Regions from separate parts of the Arthrobacter sp. genome, predicted to be linked through region 3. Evidence: riboswitches for the same ligand, from Rfam matches in the RefSeq annotation. Region 3 holds a riboswitch; each other region holds the start of a gene.
What was found. A riboswitch is a leader RNA that binds a small molecule or an ion and turns the genes downstream of it on or off. The one in region 3 is predicted to bind S-adenosylmethionine.
Positions count from the first base shown of each region.

Region 1: linked by a shared signal. The riboswitch ahead of RTN46_RS07370 (ATP-binding cassette domain-containing protein) and the one ahead of RTN46_RS14935 (flavin reductase family protein) in region 3 are both predicted to bind S-adenosylmethionine.
Region 2: linked by a shared signal. The riboswitch ahead of RTN46_RS08725 (hypothetical protein) and the one ahead of RTN46_RS14935 (flavin reductase family protein) in region 3 are both predicted to bind S-adenosylmethionine.

Region 1 covers NZ_DALZXY010000028.1:15,407-20,727, reverse strand. Annotated here, with positions in the region: gene RTN46_RS07380 (LLM class flavin-dependent oxidoreductase) at 1-944, opposite strand, end outside; gene RTN46_RS07375 (methionine ABC transporter permease) at 972-1,637, opposite strand; gene RTN46_RS07370 (ATP-binding cassette domain-containing protein) at 1,630-2,439, opposite strand; SAM riboswitch class I at 2,546-2,644, opposite strand; gene RTN46_RS07365 (hypothetical protein) at 2,852-3,421, shown strand; gene RTN46_RS07360 (SMR family transporter) at 3,418-3,765, shown strand; gene RTN46_RS07355 (SMR family transporter) at 3,765-4,082, shown strand; gene RTN46_RS07350 (CoA-binding protein) at 4,122-4,538, opposite strand; gene RTN46_RS07345 (alpha/beta hydrolase) at 4,628-5,321, opposite strand, start outside.
Region 2 covers NZ_DALZXY010000037.1:20,929-26,249, forward strand. Annotated here, with positions in the region: gene RTN46_RS08710 (3-hydroxyacyl-CoA dehydrogenase family protein) at 1-37, shown strand, start outside; gene RTN46_RS08715 (GNAT family N-acetyltransferase) at 289-1,161, shown strand; gene RTN46_RS08720 (tyrosine-protein phosphatase) at 1,271-2,008, shown strand; gene RTN46_RS08725 (hypothetical protein) at 2,014-2,400, opposite strand; SAM riboswitch class IV at 2,418-2,554, opposite strand; gene RTN46_RS08730 (NAD(P)-dependent alcohol dehydrogenase) at 2,678-3,724, shown strand; gene paaZ (phenylacetic acid degradation bifunctional protein PaaZ) at 4,016-5,321, shown strand, end outside.
Region 3 covers NZ_DALZXY010000105.1:821-6,141, reverse strand. Annotated here, with positions in the region: gene RTN46_RS14940 (M66 family metalloprotease) at 1-2,425, shown strand, start outside; gene RTN46_RS14935 (flavin reductase family protein) at 2,534-3,043, opposite strand; SAM riboswitch class IV at 3,093-3,212, opposite strand; gene RTN46_RS14930 (PhzF family phenazine biosynthesis protein) at 3,360-4,196, shown strand; gene RTN46_RS14925 (replication-associated recombination protein A) at 4,710-5,321, shown strand, end outside.

The sequences.
Region 1 (5,321 bases), on a different contig from region 3:
AGTTCCAGGTATTCGTCCAGTTCCGCCTTCCTGCGCTGGGCTTCCGCCTCGGTACTGCCAACCACAAAGGACAGGCCGGTGAAAACCTTGACGTCCTGCGGCAGCCGGCCCGCCTCCACGGCGCGGGCCCGGACCCCGGACGCGACCTTGGCCGCGTGGGCCGGGTTGGGCGCGAAGATGAACGTGGCTTCGGCGTTGGCTGCCGCGAATTGCTGTCCGCGCCCCGAACTGCCGGCCTGGAAAAGGACCGGGGTGCGCTGCGGTGACGGTGAACTCAGGTGCGGCCCGTCGATCGAGTAGCGCTCTCCGCGGTGATGGATCTTGTGCACCTTCTCCGGGTCCGCATGCACTCCGCTGTACTTGTCTTGGCTTAGTGCGTCCTCGTCCCACGACCCTTCCCACAGTTTGTAGACGGCTTCGACGTATTCGTCGGCCCAGTCGTACCTGCGGTCATGCTCGGTGAGTCCGTCGCCGCCGAAGTTCCGGTGCGCGTTCTCCAGCACCGAAGTGACGATGTTCCACCCGGCCCGGCCGTTCGTGAGGTGGTCAAGCGTGGACATCTGGCGCGCGAACTGGAAGGGGTGGCTTTGCACCACCGAGGACGTCGCGGCCAGGCCGATCTCGCTCGTGGCGCCGGCCAGCGCGGCGAGCAGCAGCACGGGATCGTTGGCCGGGACCTGCAGGCCGCGGCGCACATGCGAGGCCCAGCCGCCGTCGTGGTTTCCATAGAGGCCCACGACGTCGGCGAAAAAGAGGGCGTCGAACTTCGCCGCTTCGAGCTGGCGGGCGAGGTCCGTCCAGAAACCGAGTTCGTTAAAGCGGTGCTGTTCGGCTTCCGGATGCCGCCACTGGCCGCCGCGGATGTGGCTGGTGGTGTTCATCAGGAACGCGTTCAGCAGCAGTCGCGGCCGCGGTCCGGAGAAACGGGTACTGGGGATAGGCATGGGCGTTCTTTCGGTAGGAGCGGAGGGCTAGAGGCGTTTGTCGGCGCGGCGGGAGATCCAGGAGCCGCCCAGCTGCACGGCCTGCACCAGCAGGATCATGAGGACGATCGCGGTGATCATCAGCCCGGTTTCGTAGCGGTAGTAGCCGTAGCGGATGGCGAAGTCCCCGATCCCGCCGCCGCCCACGAGGCCGGCCATGGCGGAGTAGGAGATGAAGCTGACGGTCATGATGGTCGCGGAGCTGATCAGCCCCGGCCGCGCTTCGACCAGCAGGACGTCGCGGACAATCTGGGACCGGGTCGCGCCCATGGAACGGGCCGCTTCCACCACACCCCCGCCCAGCGCGGTGAGGTTCTGTTCCACGAACCGGGCGAAGTATGGGATCGCGTTGATGGTCAGCGGCACAATCACCGCGGCCGTGCCGATGGTGGTGCCCACGATGAAGCGGGTGAACGGGATGATGGCGATCAGCAGGATCAGGAACGGAAAGGACCGGACCAGGTTGACCGCCGAGTCCAGGACCCGGTGCAGCTTGGGTTTGTGGACCAGCCCGTTGGGGCCCAGGCCGTAGAGCAGGACGCCCAGCGGGGTGCCGATGAGTACGGCCAGCGGGATCGCCACCAGCAGCATGATGCCCGTCTGGCCCAGCGCGGTGAGCAGTTCGGGCCAGACTTCGATGATGCGCTCAAGCATGGTGGGCTCCTTCAAACCGGGCGGCGGCGGGCTCTCTTGCAGCGCGGTCCAGGCGGATTTCGTCGGAAATGAGATAGCGGCCAATCGAGGTTGCGGGCGTGAAACCGGGCCGCTGCAGCTCGGCAAGCGCGAACTGTTCCACCACGCGGCCCTCCTCCATCACGGCCACGTTGTCCGCGATCGCCTTGACGACGTTCATCTCGTGCGTGACCACCACGATCGTGATGCCGAAGCGGGCGTTGACGTCGCTGAGGTACTGCAGCACGGAGGCGGTGGTCCGCGGGTCGACGGCGGACGTGGGCTCATCGCACAGCAGGACCTTCGGCTCGGTGGCCAGGGCACGGGCGATTGCCACCCGCTGCTTTTGGCCGCCGGAGAGCTTGGCCGGGTAGGTTCCAGCTTTCTCGGACAGGTCGACGACGGCGAGCGCCTCGAGTGCCCGGCGGCGGCGCTCGGCGGCGTTGCCCACCCCGGCGAACTTGAGTGAGAGCTCCACGTTCTGCGCGGCTGTGCGGTTGTTTAGCAGGTTGAAGTGCTGGAAGATCATGCCGATCCCGTGCCGGGTGGCGCGTAGTTCGGCGTCGCCCAGGCCGGTGAGGTCCACTCCATCCACCAGCACCCGGCCCGAGGTGGGGCGCTCCAGCAGGTTGATGTTGCGCAGCAGGGTGGATTTACCGGCTCCGGAGAAGCCGATGATTCCTTGGATGCTGCCGCGCGGGATGTCCAGTGACACGTCATCCACAGCGGTCAAGCTGGATCCACTGCTGCTGAAAACGGTCGAAACGTTCTCGATCCGGATCATGCCGTCCTCCTTCGGTCAGTACCCGAGAAGAGGTGCCCACCCGCACTGGGGGCCCGGCGGCAGCGTGGCAGGACACGGCTGCGGCGGACCAACGAAAGCAGATGCTTCTCCATCGGTCCTGGCGGTAGCACCCATCTCCGCAGAATTACGGAAGGGGTTGCTGCGGCGTCACGGAGCCAGGTCTCTCAGCCGCTCTGGATGGTTATGGGTCCATGCTGGTGGCCGGGGACGGGACCGCGCAAACATGTGTCCGTCCGTGGCACAGTGCGTCGGACTGTGACTCTCCGGGCGTCACACCCGGACTTTGTTACGTCATCCTGCGTTCAGTTCCCCCCTGTCACCGAGCCCTCGGCGGTGCGGCTCCAGCGATCCGCATACCACCAACTCGCGCAGGGTGAGGCAGGATTGCTGTGTGACACTTCCCGAACGTCCGCCGCTTTCCCCCAGCCTCAGCGGAGCAGAGTTCCGCCGCTGGTACTGGCTCAAGGACGAGCTGCAGGCCTTTGCCCGGCACCTGGGCCTGCGGGCAACAGGCTCGAAGGAAAGCCTCGCTGACCGTTTGGAAGCGTTCCTGGATGGCCGCCCCCAGCCGCTTCCAACACCGGCACCGGGCCGAACGGCGGACCGGCTGAGGCCGCCGCTGACCATCCACACTGTCATTCCCGCCGGCCATCCCTGCAGCCAGGTCCTCCGGGCGTTTTTCCTCAATGCCCTGGGACCGGGGTTCCGCTTCGACGCTCCGATGCGGGAGTTTTTCGCGGCCAACGACGGCAGCGCGACCCTGGCCGCGGCGTTGGACCACTGGCATGCCACCCGCGGCGCCGAGCCGAGGCCTATCGGGGCGCAGTTCGAACTCAACCGCTTCAGCAGGCAGTGGCATCGGGACAATCCGGCTGGATCCCGGCAGGATCTGCTCGCGGCCTGGCAGTCCCACCGGTCCCTTCCCACAGACCTCCGCCCGGCAAACGGCACCACCCCGTGAAAGCCTGGCTTTTCCTGCTGCTGGCAATCGTCCTGGAAGTCACCGGCTCCCTTGCGCTGAAGGCAGCCCTGGACGCTCCCGCCCTGTACGCCGTTGTGGTGCCTGCCTATCTGGCCGCGTTCGTTTTGCTCTCGGCGACCCTGCGCGCCGGCATGGGACTGGGCGTTGCCTACGGAATCTGGGGTGCCACCGGGGTTGCGCTCACCGCGGTTATGTCGCTGTTCCTGTTTGGAGAGCCGATCACCCTACTGATGGGCCTGGGAATCACCGCCGTGATGGCTGGTGTGCTCTGCGTTGAACTGGGCCGCCAGGCCGCGGAGAAGAGAACGGGCGGGGCGGCCTGATGGCGTGGCTGTTCCTATGCGGAGCCATCGTCTTCGAAGTGGGCGGGACCCTTTCCCTGCGCCTCGCCCTCGAGGACAAGCGCTGGTACGCCGGTGTCGTGACCGGTTATTCGGTTGCCTTCAGCATGCTCTCCCTGACCCTCGCCAGCGGCATGGCCCTGGGGATCGCGTACGGAATCTGGGCTGCCGTCGGCGTGGCCCTCACCGCTGTACTCAGCCGGTTCCTGTTCCAGGAACCACTGACCTGGCTGATGGGACTGGGCATTGCCCTCATCATCGGCGGGGTCCTGCTCATCGAGCTGGGCGCAGCGTACTGACCTGATCCGGCGGATGAACAGAGGAAGGCTGCGCGTGCCTCACCAACCGAAGCGGCGCGCCTCAATCACCGGGCAGGTATCCATCACGACGTCGAGCCCGGCCGCGGCGGCACGCTGGGCTGCCGCTTCGTCAACGACGCCCAGCTGCAGCCACACCGCGTTGGCACCAACGGCAATGGCCTGGTCCACGACATCTCCCACTTTCGCTGAGTTCACGAAACAGTCGACGACGTCGATTTGGCCGGGGATGTCCGCAAGCCGGGTGTAGCCCTGATTCCCGTGCACGGCCTCGCCCTTCAAGTTGACCGGGACGACCTCCATCCCCAGCGTGTCCTGGACGAACCGCGCAACGCCGACAGCCGGACGCAGCGGATTATTGGAAAGCCCCACCACCGCCCAACGTCCCTGGGCCGAGAGCAGGCGGGAGATGACCTTGGGATCGTTACGATGCGTCATGTGGGCGCCTCCGTCCGGTCGGTGTGCTGAAGACTTCCCCAGCCTACGCGCCGAGCGGCACACCGGTCGATGGGCGGATCGGTGCTGCCCTAGTCCAGGAAAGCGTCAACGGCGGCGGCCAGCGCTGCGTCTTCGATTCCGTGCCATCCACCGTCCACGAGCTGGAAGGACCCCTCGGGCAGGACGGCTGCGGTGTTCCGTGCCCAGTCCTGGAGCCGCCGGTCGCTGCCCGAGCTCGCCAGGACCAGCACCGGAACACGGATACCTGCCAGGCTCGACAGATCCGTATCGATCATCAAAGTGAGGTCGTAGGCGATGGTGTGCGCGGCTGGCTCGAACTGGCTGGGTTCGGATTCACGGATCAGCTCTTCCGGGACGCCGATGGACTCCTGGAAGAGACGGATTGCTCCGGCGCGGTCGTCTGCCTCGATGAGGGCCGCGAGCTGGGGGCGGATGTCCGGCCCCGATCCGCCGTCATTGGACAGTGGCGGTTCCACGGCCACGACACTGGAGATGACGGCGGATTCCGAGGCCGCCCGCAGGGCCAGGATCGCGCCGGACGAGGTGCCCAGCAGATCCGCCGTTCCGCCGGCGGTTTCGACTACCGCCAGGAGGTCGTCCACTTCTGATTCAGCCGTGTATTCCTCCCCGTCGCCGCTGGCACCCTTGCCCCGGCGGTCGTAGGTGTAAACGGTGTGGCCTGCGGCGAGCCGTTCCGCGACGCCGGCCAATCCGGAGGTGGTCCGGTCCATCATGATCGGATCCACCACCACCAGGGGAGGT
Region 2 (5,321 bases), on a different contig from region 3:
CCGGAAGTCCGGCAAGGGTTTCTTCGACTGGAGCTAACCTCCCGAATCATCCAGCAGCCCGCGTCCTTCCCGGACGCGGGCTGCTGCGTTAACCGGGGTTGTCGTCCGCGCAACTCAAACCGCCCCCGACTGCTCGATGCCGTGCTGGCACCAGGCCTGAGCCGGAGTGCTAGGTTGGGGGCTTCGCGGCTGGAGATGCCGGGGAACGTTGCCTTCACGGATCGGCGTGACAGCGATGGTGCGGTTTGGCTCTGTAGGAATGGGAGACGAGGACTCATGGACGTCAAAGTGAGAACGCCTGACGTCAACGAGCTCAATCAGATAGTTGGCGTGCTGAAGCAGTGGCAGTACGACGAGGGACCACTACATCTGCATCCGGGCGACTTGGGCTGGTACTCACTGCGTGGAGCTGCTGCCACGGCCGCTGCGACACGGGTGTGGTCGGATGGAGACACCGTTCTGGCGATCGCGCTCCTCGATGGCCCCCAGCTGCTGCGATTCGCGATGGACCCGGCCCGGCACCAGGACGAGTCTCTCGCTGTCCGCATCGCCGCGGACGTCGGTGAGCCGGCCGCTGGTGTCCTCGATGCAGGAAGCGCAACCATCGAGGCGCGCGGCGCGTCAGCTCTCTCCGGGCAACTCGCGAAGGAGGGGTGGTCACCCGACGAGCCGTGGACACCGCTCCAGCGTAATCTGGCAGCGACTGTCGAGGTTGCCGGTCACCGGATCGAGACCATCGAACCAGGTTGCACTGATGAGTGGGTGTCTGTTCACTGGTCGGCTTTTCGTGGAACGCCGATGCCGGACGAGCGGCTGCGCAAATTCGTAGCTGGATGGCGGGCAGCAGCGGAGGGACCATGTTTCGAAGCCGTGCGCATCCTCTCGCTCCATGACGACAGTCGTGCAGTCGCCGTCGCCACGGTATGGTCTGCTGGCGCCGGGCGTCCCGGCCTCATCGAGCCGATGGGGGTGCATCAAGAGCACCGCGGCCGCGGATACGGCACAATCATGACGCGGGCGGCCGCGGCATCGCTTCGCGAGATGGGCTCATCGAGCGCCATTGTCTGCGCAGAGAGCTCTAACACCGGCGCCGTATCCACCTACCTGGCGGCCGGATTCTCCGCCTATCCCGAGGTTACCGATTGGCGTCGCGGCCCGTGAGGCCTCGACGGTGTCCCCACTCAGCGCTGGATCGTCACACGCCGAACGGAACGCCGTCCCTGCGTGAGGCACGGGCCTCCCCGAAATGTCCTGCGCCTAGGCTGGGGCAATGAACAGCGGCAGCAACGGAACGGTGGACTGGGACGGCGCGGTCAACGCCCGCGACCTCGGCGGGATCGCCGTCGCGCGCGGACGCAGGCTCCAGCCCGGCCGGATCTACCGGATGGGCCGGGCCGAATGGATCACGGCACGCGGCTGGGAGCAGGCGTACGACGCCGGTGTCCGCACCGTGGTGGACCTGCGCAACGACTCCGAAATCGGCCGGCGGGATACCGATCCGGTGGTGCCGCCGTCGGCAGTTGCCGGCATCCGGTTCCTGAACCGGCCCACCCAGGAAGCCGCCGACCCGGAATTCACCGCACTGACCGGCCCGTACCTGAACTCACCGCGGTTCTACCCCGAAAACCTGCACCGCTGGCCGGAGAAGTTCGCCGCGATTGCCCGGACCCTCGCGGATGCGCCTCCCGGCGGCGTCGTTATTCACTGTTCCGCGGGGCGGGACCGCACGGGCCTGGTCACCCTGCTCCTGCTGCAGCTCGCCGGAGCAGCGGAGGAGGAGATCTGGCGGGACTACCAGCAGGCCGCCGCGGGAATCAACGAGTGGCACCGGCTCCAGCGGCAGCCGCGTGAACATCCCCTCAGCGACGCCGAGCTCGCCATACGAAATGCCGGCGCGCGGCAGGAACTGCGGGACGTGCTGGGGGTGCTCGATGCCGAAACGTACCTGCGTACGGCCGGAACCGGGGAGGACACCCTCGCCCGGCTCCGGGCCCGGCTGCTGGACTGAAGCCGCTACTGCGGCATGGGAAGCCCGGCCTCAGCCGGAAGTGGTTTCCCGCTGCACCGGTGCGGGCGCTCCAGAGTGGCCAAGCAGAAAAAAGAGCTGCCTGCGGGGCTTTGGAAACCACCCGGTACCAGCAGCATCGAGTGCCGCGGGCACCACTGTGCGGAGTCGGCCGCGGAAGCCAGTGCGAGCGCCACCCGCGCCACGTCCGGGTGCCACACGAGCTGTTGGGCGCCGTCGAGCACCAGGGCGATGACGTCGAGCTCTGGGTCGGCGTGCACTTCCACGTCAATCCAGTCGTCGTATCCGCTCTGGGGGCCGGAAGGGGTGCGGGCGGGTGCCGGCGCCGTGCGGCCCGGGGGAACACGGACGCGGGAGTCACTGGAGTAAGCCACAGTGTTTGTCCTTTGATGGGTTGTCCTTGCCCGCAACGGTTGGTGCGGGCCGCTTCGTCATCCGAACCACCCGCCGAACAATGGGGTTGGTGTGAGGCCAGTCGGAGCTTTTCCTGCCCGGTGGTGCCGGGTGCGGAGGCCACATCTCGTGAAGCACTGCTTACCCTAGCAGCCTCCGCTCCCGCCGGGAAGGGCCACTGTGACTCCACTAGATGTTTATGCATATAGTGGGGATGGCGACGAAAATTCGCCTCACCGATTCAAAGAAGAAGGCATTATGCGTGCAGTTGTATTTGAGAAGTGGCAGACTTTCCCGTCCCTGACGGAGGTCGAAAAGCCGAAGCCGGGCCCGGGCGAGGTCCTGCTGAAGGTGGCAGGCGCCGGTGCCTGCCACTCCGACGTCGCAATCTATAAGGATTTTTCCGAAGGCTCGCCGGGGTCGATTCCGCCCGCGTTCGTCCTGGGCCATGAGAACTCCGGCTGGGTCGAGGAACTCGGGGAAGGTGTCAGCGGCGTAGAGGTCGGCGGCGCCTACCTGGTCTACGGCCCGGTGGGCTGCGGGCATTGCAAGGCCTGCTCCCGCGGACAGGACACCTACTGCGAGAACGCCGCCGAGATCCCTTACCTGGGCATGGGGCTGGGCCGCGACGGCGGCATGGCTGAATATGTAGTGGTCCCGGTCCGGAACCTGGTCCCGCTGGGCGACGCCGATCCCGTCGCCGCTGCGCCGCTTTCCGATGCAGCGCTGACGCCGTATCACGCCATCAAGAACTCCCTGCCGAACCTGGCTGGGGGCGGCAAATACGCCCTGGTGATCGGCCTCGGCGGGTTGGGCCAGATGGCTGTGCAGATCCTGAAGGCGCTCACCGGCGCCACCGTGATTGCCACTGACATGAAGGAAGAGGCCATGCAGAAGGCCGAAGCTGCCGGGGCCATCGTGGTTCCCGGCGGCGAGGGCCAGGTGGAACGCATCCGGGAGATCACCGGCGGGCGCGGCGTGGATGCTGCGTTCGACTTCGTCGGGGTTTCTCCGACCATCAAGACTGCAGCCGCATCGATGGCACCGCAGTCCCGGTTCACTGTGGTTGGCATCGCCGGCGGATCGTACGAATGGAGCTTCTTCACCACCCCGTACGAGTCGACCACGACCAACACCTACTGGGGCACCATCGAAGACCTGCATGAAGTGGTGGCGATGTACCGCGCCGGGCAGATCAAGCCCGAGGTGGAGCTCTACAGCATGGATAACGCCCTCGAGGCCTACCGGAAGCTGGAATCGGGCGAGCTCAGCGGCCGTGCCGTGGTTGTTCCGCACATGAAGTAGTTACGTCTAAGAAGTAACCAGCGCCCCGGCACCGCGTCCTGCGGAGCCGCGGCCCCGGTGCTGCTGCGATCAACGACGGCGGTGTCCCCTGGAGAGGGGGTGCCGCCGTCGTTCGCTGTTTCGAGCTCCGGGGATACCCCGGTGGTGTGCTCCAGCGCACTCTCATGTAGGCTGGATTGATTACCGACCGTCCGGTCAGTTATCCGCGTGCGCACCCGGCTCCAGCCGGGACGGCGGGGGCCTCCCGGGCGATCCGAAACCAACGTCCAGTATCGAAAGGGTCCGTCGAAGATGACCTCAACCGCCATAGACGTGCAAGTCGTCCCCAGTTTCGTCCAGGACGAATGGTGGACCCCGGAGAGCGGCAGCCTGGCGGCTGCCAGCCCGGCCGAAGTCCGTGATGCCAGCACCGGCGAACTCCTGGCCCTGGTCAGCACCGACGGGCTGGACACCGCCGCCGCCGTCGAGCACGGACGCACCGTGGGCCACCGCGGGCTGGCCGGCCTCACCTTCCACCAGCGTGCCCTGAAGCTCAAGGAACTGGCGCAGTACCTCAACGGCCGCCGGCCGGAACTCTATGAAATCTCCGCCCGCACAGGTGCCACCAAAATCGATTCCCTGGTGGACATCGACGGCGGCATCGGCGTGCTCTTCACCTTCGGGTCGAAGGGCCGGCGCGAACTGCCCAACGCCACCGTGGCCATCGACGGCACCGCGGAAGTCCTGTCCAAGGATGGCTCCTTCATCGGTGAGCACATCTACACCTCCATTCCCGGTGTCGCCGTGCAGATCAATGCTTTCAACTTCCCGGTCTGGGGCATGCTGGAGAAATTCGCCCCGGCCTTCCTGGCCGGCGTGCCGACCATCGTCAAGCCCGCCACCCCCACCGGCTACCTCACCGAGGCCGCCGTCCGCCTGATGATCGAATCCGGCATCCTTCCGGCGGGATCGCTGCAGCTGATCTCCGGCTCCGCCCGCGACCTGCTGGACCACCTGGACTACCGGGACATGGTCTCCTTCACCGGATCGGCGTCGACCGCCAACAAGCTGAAGTCCCACTCCAACGTGGTGGAAGGCGGCGTCCGCTTCACCAGCGAAACCGACTCGCTGAACGCCTCGATCCTGGGCCCCGACGCCGTTCCCGGCACCCCGGAGTTCGACGCCTACGTGAAGTCCCTGGTCACCGAAATGACCGTCAAGGCCGGCCAGAAGTGCACCAGCATCCGCCGCGCAATCGTCCCCAAGGCACTGGTGAACGACGTCGTTGCCGCCGCTGCCCAGCGGATCGAGCAGCGCGTTGTCCTGGGCGACCCTCGTGCAGAGGGCGTCACCATGGGTGCCCTGGCCTCCACCGAACAGCGCGACGGGGTCCGCTCCTCCGTCGAGGCACTGCTGGCCAGCGGTGCGCGGATCGCGTATGGCACCCTGGACGCACCCGAAACCGTCCAGCTGGATGGCAGCCGCGGAGTGGCCGCAGACGGTGCCTTTATGGCCCCGATCCTGCTGACCTGGGACGACGCCGAGGCAGAGGCGCTGCACTCGGTGGAGGCCTTCGGGCCGGTGTCCTCGGTCATCGGCTACGAAGACACGGCCGACG
Region 3 (5,321 bases):
CGATAAGGTCATCGTGTCCTCCGGCGTCATCTATGAAGGCAAAAGCGCCGTCAACGGCGACGTCTACTCGGGCGACCTGCGCGAAAGCGTCGGCAAGGCGCAGGTGAGCACCGGCATCAACCTCGCCAATTTCGGCACCACCAGCGGGTCGATGGACCAGCGGCAGCCGGGGACGTTCAACCAGCGGATCATCCATCACTCGGCCGGAAACTATGCCAACGGTGTGCAGACGCACGGCCTCAGCGGGGGCAACGGGATGGCGACCCTGTACGACTCCGTGGGCAACGAGCTCAGCCATGAGCTCGGCCACTCCTACGGTCTTGGACACTATCCGGGGGTGGATACCTCGAAGCAGGGTGATGACCGGGTCATCAACGCCAGCCACCACAGCGAAAGCGGCTGGGGCTACATTGCCTACCGGGACCGCATGCGTTCCAATCTCTCCTCGAACACCGACTTCACCGCCGAGGGGTTCGACTTGAACGCCGGGCGCTTCACGCAGAACTACCAGGGCCTCTACAACTACCACCGGGACGCCATGTCCGGCGGCAGCAACTCGAGCACCCTCTCGCGCTACACCCACCTCACCGGTTACAGCACGGAGATCACCCAGCGGTCCCTGGCCACCGTTGTCCCGGACCTGTCCTACCCCAGCGGCTACCGGGACTGGGATGCCGCAGCAGGCGCCTACGTTGATGCGAAGGTGAAGACGCCCGCGTTCTCGGCGCCCAAACCCGCCCAGGTCGGCGTTCCGGTCTACACCCTGCTCGGTGGATACAACCCATCGGTGCCTGAACAGACCGTGCTTTACCCCGCCTTCCGCAGCAACTACGGCAACGTATTCGACCTCCCGCAGGCGGACACCAAGGCCACTGACTCAACGCGCCGGTGCTGGCTGGATATCACCTTCCAGGACGGGCACGTCGAGCAGACGGCCCTGCTGGCGAGCAACGGCGTCAAGCAGTTCAACGTCAATCTCGCCGAAGCGGATAAGCCGACCGATGCCTCGATCTACTGCCGGGTGAATGGGACAACGACCAAGCTCGGCAACTCGATCAGCATTGCAGCAGATCAGGAGCCGCTTCGCCCCGCCGTCGTGATTGGCCAGGAAGCCGGGTACGAAGCCCTGCGTGCCGTTGAACTGCCGGAGCTTGAAGCGAAGCTCCAGGCCGTTGCCAACCAGGCCGTACCAGTCTTGGACACAAACGGCACTGTGCTCCTGCAGAGCTGGAAGGATGACCTGAGCGGGCTCACACCGGAGGCCCGGCGCGTGGCCGAATCAGTCCAGGCACAAACGGCGGCCGCCGCCTCGATCGACAGTTTCATCCAGGGGAACCAGGCCAAGCTCGATGCCAAGGATCCGGCCGCCACAGCGGAACTGTTCAAGTTGATGTCCTCGCTGGGCTTCGTCGAGAATCCCACCCAGGTGCTTCCGCAGGGAGGCAGGTTGCTGGTCGACGGCGGGCATTGCCTCGTCCTTGGCGAAGACCTCGGCGTGACGGTGCCGCAGGACAAGGCGCTGTGCGCCGACACTGCTTCCCAGCGCTGGATGATCGACGTCCGCGGTGCAATTCACAGCGAACAGCGCCCGGATCTGTGCCTCGTTCCCGGTACTCCGGTGAATGTTGCCGCGTGCTCCCAGGCTGCAGGATCACAGGTGTGGAAGCTTGAGGCCGACGGGCATATCAAGAGCGCGGTCTCGAGCTACCTCGATTTCTACCGGCACCAGGGGATCGCGGGCATGTACGGGAAGACAAACGGGGCGAACCAGATCTGGACCGGTCTGGCCGCCGCAGCGAACCCCGGTATGGCCACGCTGAAGTCAGGCAGCCTGGCGACGCTTGCCGGCCTGAATTTCGCCACTGCCTCCATCGATGCGTTCATTGAGGCGAACCAGGCGAAGCTCGATGCGAAGGACCCCGCCACGACGGCAGAACTCACGGCACTCCTGACCAGGAGCGGATTCACGGAAAGCCCCACCCAGGTCCTTCCCAGCGGTGGGCGGGTCCTCGTGAACAACGGCCACTGCCTCGTACTGGAGAACAATGGCGGCGTCACCGTCCCCAAGGACAAGTCGCGGTGCGCCGATACCGCTGCCCAGCGCTGGTTTGCGGATGCGCGCGGTGCGATCCACAGCGAGGCGCGTCCTGACCTGTGCCTGGTGCCCGGTACGCCGGTGAAAACCGCCTCGTGCGCCCCGGCCGACGGATCTCAGGTTTGGCTCTTTGAAGCAGACGGGCACATCAAGAGTTCGGTCTCGAGCTACCTCGACTTCTACCGTGACGAGGGAATAGTTGGCATGTTCTCGAAGAACGCGGGTGCCAATCAGATCTGGACGGGCCTCACAACGTCAGCCAACCCCGGAATGGCAACGTTGAAGGCCGGCAGCCTGGCGGCGCTCTTCCGCCTCGGCCTCGACGCCTAGCGGCCTCTGCACCGGCTAGACACCGGTAACCAACAAAAAGGTGCACGTCCTGCTGCGGGACGTGCACCTTTTTGAATGAGGTTTGATTTGCTGCTTCAATCCGTCCGGTTAGAGCGCGAACTCAGGCACCGACAGGTTCCGGAACTTCGATCCGTGGAACACGAGCGGCTCGTGGGCGTCTTCGTGGGTGGAGTAGCCGTGCACGCGCAGCAGCACCACCGCATGATCCCCGGCGGGCACCTCGCCTTCGACCGAGCACTCGAGCCAGAGTGCTGCCTCCTCCAGGAACAGGGCGCCGGTACCGGACTCAGCCACGTTCAGGCCGGTAAAACGGTCGCCGTCCCTGGAGGCGATCTGGCGGCAGACGCCGTCGTGCCCCGCCCCCAGGACGGACACGCCCAGCCGTACCGCCCGCCGCAGCACCGGCCAGGTGCGCGAGGTGTTCTGGACTGCGAACATCACCAGCGGCGGATCCATCGAAACGCCAACGGTGAAGGACGAGGCCACGATCCCCTGGGGAGCGCCGTCGATTTCAGCACAAAGAGCGGCGATCCCGGAGGGGAAACGCCCGAACGCCCGGCGGAGCGCATTGGGGTGCAGATCGGTTTCAAGGGCCACTGGATTTCCTCTGCCTGACGCGCCCATCCGTCCTGCGGGCAACACGGGAACGCTGTACTTGCCGGACCGGGAGATCCACCGGAACGGCCGAATCGTCACCTGGAGCACCCCGCTATGGCGAGAGGGTTGCCGTCCAGCCGGCCAGGGCCTGTGGCTGGAACTCTTGATTCTGTCCATCAACCTAGGGCCCGGCGCAGGGAGGCGCAAACCCGTGTCACACAGGCCACATGATTCGCAACAGTTCGTAACGGCCGGGCTGCTCTCCGGGCAGGCGGTTGTTCCCCCGGCAAGCCGGAAGAGCCATTACAGTGTCCGCATGAGACAACGCTGGTTCAAGCAGGTAGACGTCTTTGGTGGCCGCCCCTACCAGGGCAATCCGCTTGCCGTGGTGCTGGATGGCGAAGACCTTGATGACGAACAGATGCTGCAGTTCGCCCGTTGGACGAATCTTTCGGAGACCACCTTCGTGCTCCCGGCGATCCAGGAGGACGCCGACTACCGCGTCCGGATCTTCACACCCGGGGGAGAGATCCCGTTCGCCGGACATCCCACGCTTGGAACGTGCCACGCCTGGACGGAGGCGGGCAACACGCCAATGAGGCCGGGGCTTGTGGTCCAGGAATGCGGCATCGGGCTGGTGCCGCTGCGGGTCAATGCCGGACTGGCTGCCTTCGCCGCGCCGCGGCTCATCCGCACCGGCCCCGTCGAGTCGGACATCCTGGCCCGGGTCACGGCTGCGCTGGGACTGTCGCCGGAGCAGGTCCGAGGCCACCAGTGGGTGGACAACGGGCCGGGATGGATGGGCTTGCTGCTGCCCGACGCCGAGACCGTGCTCTCGCTGCGCCCGGACCACGCGGCGCTCGGCAACCTGCGGGTCGGCGTGATCGCTCCACAGCCCGAATCCGCCGAAACGGACTTCGAGGTCCGCGCTTTCGCTCCCGGCCTGGGGGTGGCCGAGGACCCGGTCACCGGCAGCCTGAACGCGGGACTGGCCCAGTGGCTGATCGGCGAGGGCCTCGCAGAGGAGCGCTACACGGTGACGCAGGGTACGGCGGTCCATCGGGCCGGGCTGGTCAGGGTTTTTATGCGTGAAGGCCGGATCTGGGTCGGCGGGGAGTCTGTGACCTGCATTGACGGGTCCGTTTCGCTCTAAGCCCCTCCCGAGGGCAGCGAGCACTCGCGTGGGTGCACGCGATGCCGGCCTGGTGCGCAGCTCTGGTGGGATGAATCGTTCCTATCCCGCCATTTCTGCGCACTGGAGGCCGTCCCGCGGGCCTCGGCGGCTGGCGCGGTGCCTGGGTGCGCAGCTCTGGTGGGATGAACCGTCCCTATCCCGCCATTTCTGCGCACTGGAGAACGGCCCGGGGGCCTCGGCGGCTGGCGCGGTGCCTGGGTGCGCAGCTCTGGTGGGATGAATCGTTCCTATCCCGCCATTTCTGCGCACTGGAGGCCGTCCCGCGGGCCTCGGCGGCTGGCGCGGTGCCTGGGTGCGCAGCTCTGGTGGGATGAACCGTTCCTATCCCGCCATTTCTGCGCACTGGAGGCCGTCCCGGGGACCAACGGCCCGGGGGCCGACGGCCCGGCCGGCCGGGTCCAGGGGGCGGGAGTGCGCCAAGGGGAGAGCATGCGCCAAGGAGAGGGGGAGGGCGCGGGTAGCCTTGGAAACGTGAGTGACTTGTTCAGCAATGATGAGGATCCGGACCTCGAGGACATCGGCGGGGCAGGAGATCAGGACGGCGACAGCGCCCGACAGCGCCCGCGGAGCCCGCTGGCGGTGCGCATGCGTCCGCGCAGCCTCGACGAGGTCGTGGGACAGCAGCACCTGCTGACGCCGGGTTCCCCGCTGCGTACCCTGGCCGAAAGCCCCCAGGCCGGGCCCGCCGGCCCCTCGTCGGTGATGCTCTGGGGCCCTCCCGGCACCGGAAAGACCACCCTGGCCCACGTCGTCGCCCGCGGTTCAGGGCGGAAGTTCGTTGAGCTGTCGGCCATCACCTCCGGCGTCAAGGATGTGCGGCGGGTCATGGATGACGCCCTGACGTCCCGGGACCTGCACGGCCTCACCACCGTCCTGTTCCTCGACGAGATCCACCGGTTCAACAAGGCCCAGCAGGACGCCCTGTTGCCGGGTGTGGAGAACCGCTGGGTAGTCCTGATCGCCGCCACCACGGAAAACCCGTCCTTCTCCGTCGTCTCGCCGCTGCTGTCCCGGTCGTTGCTGCTGACCCTCAAGCCGCTGACCGAGGCAGACATTTCCAATCTTCTGGTCAGGGCTGTCGAC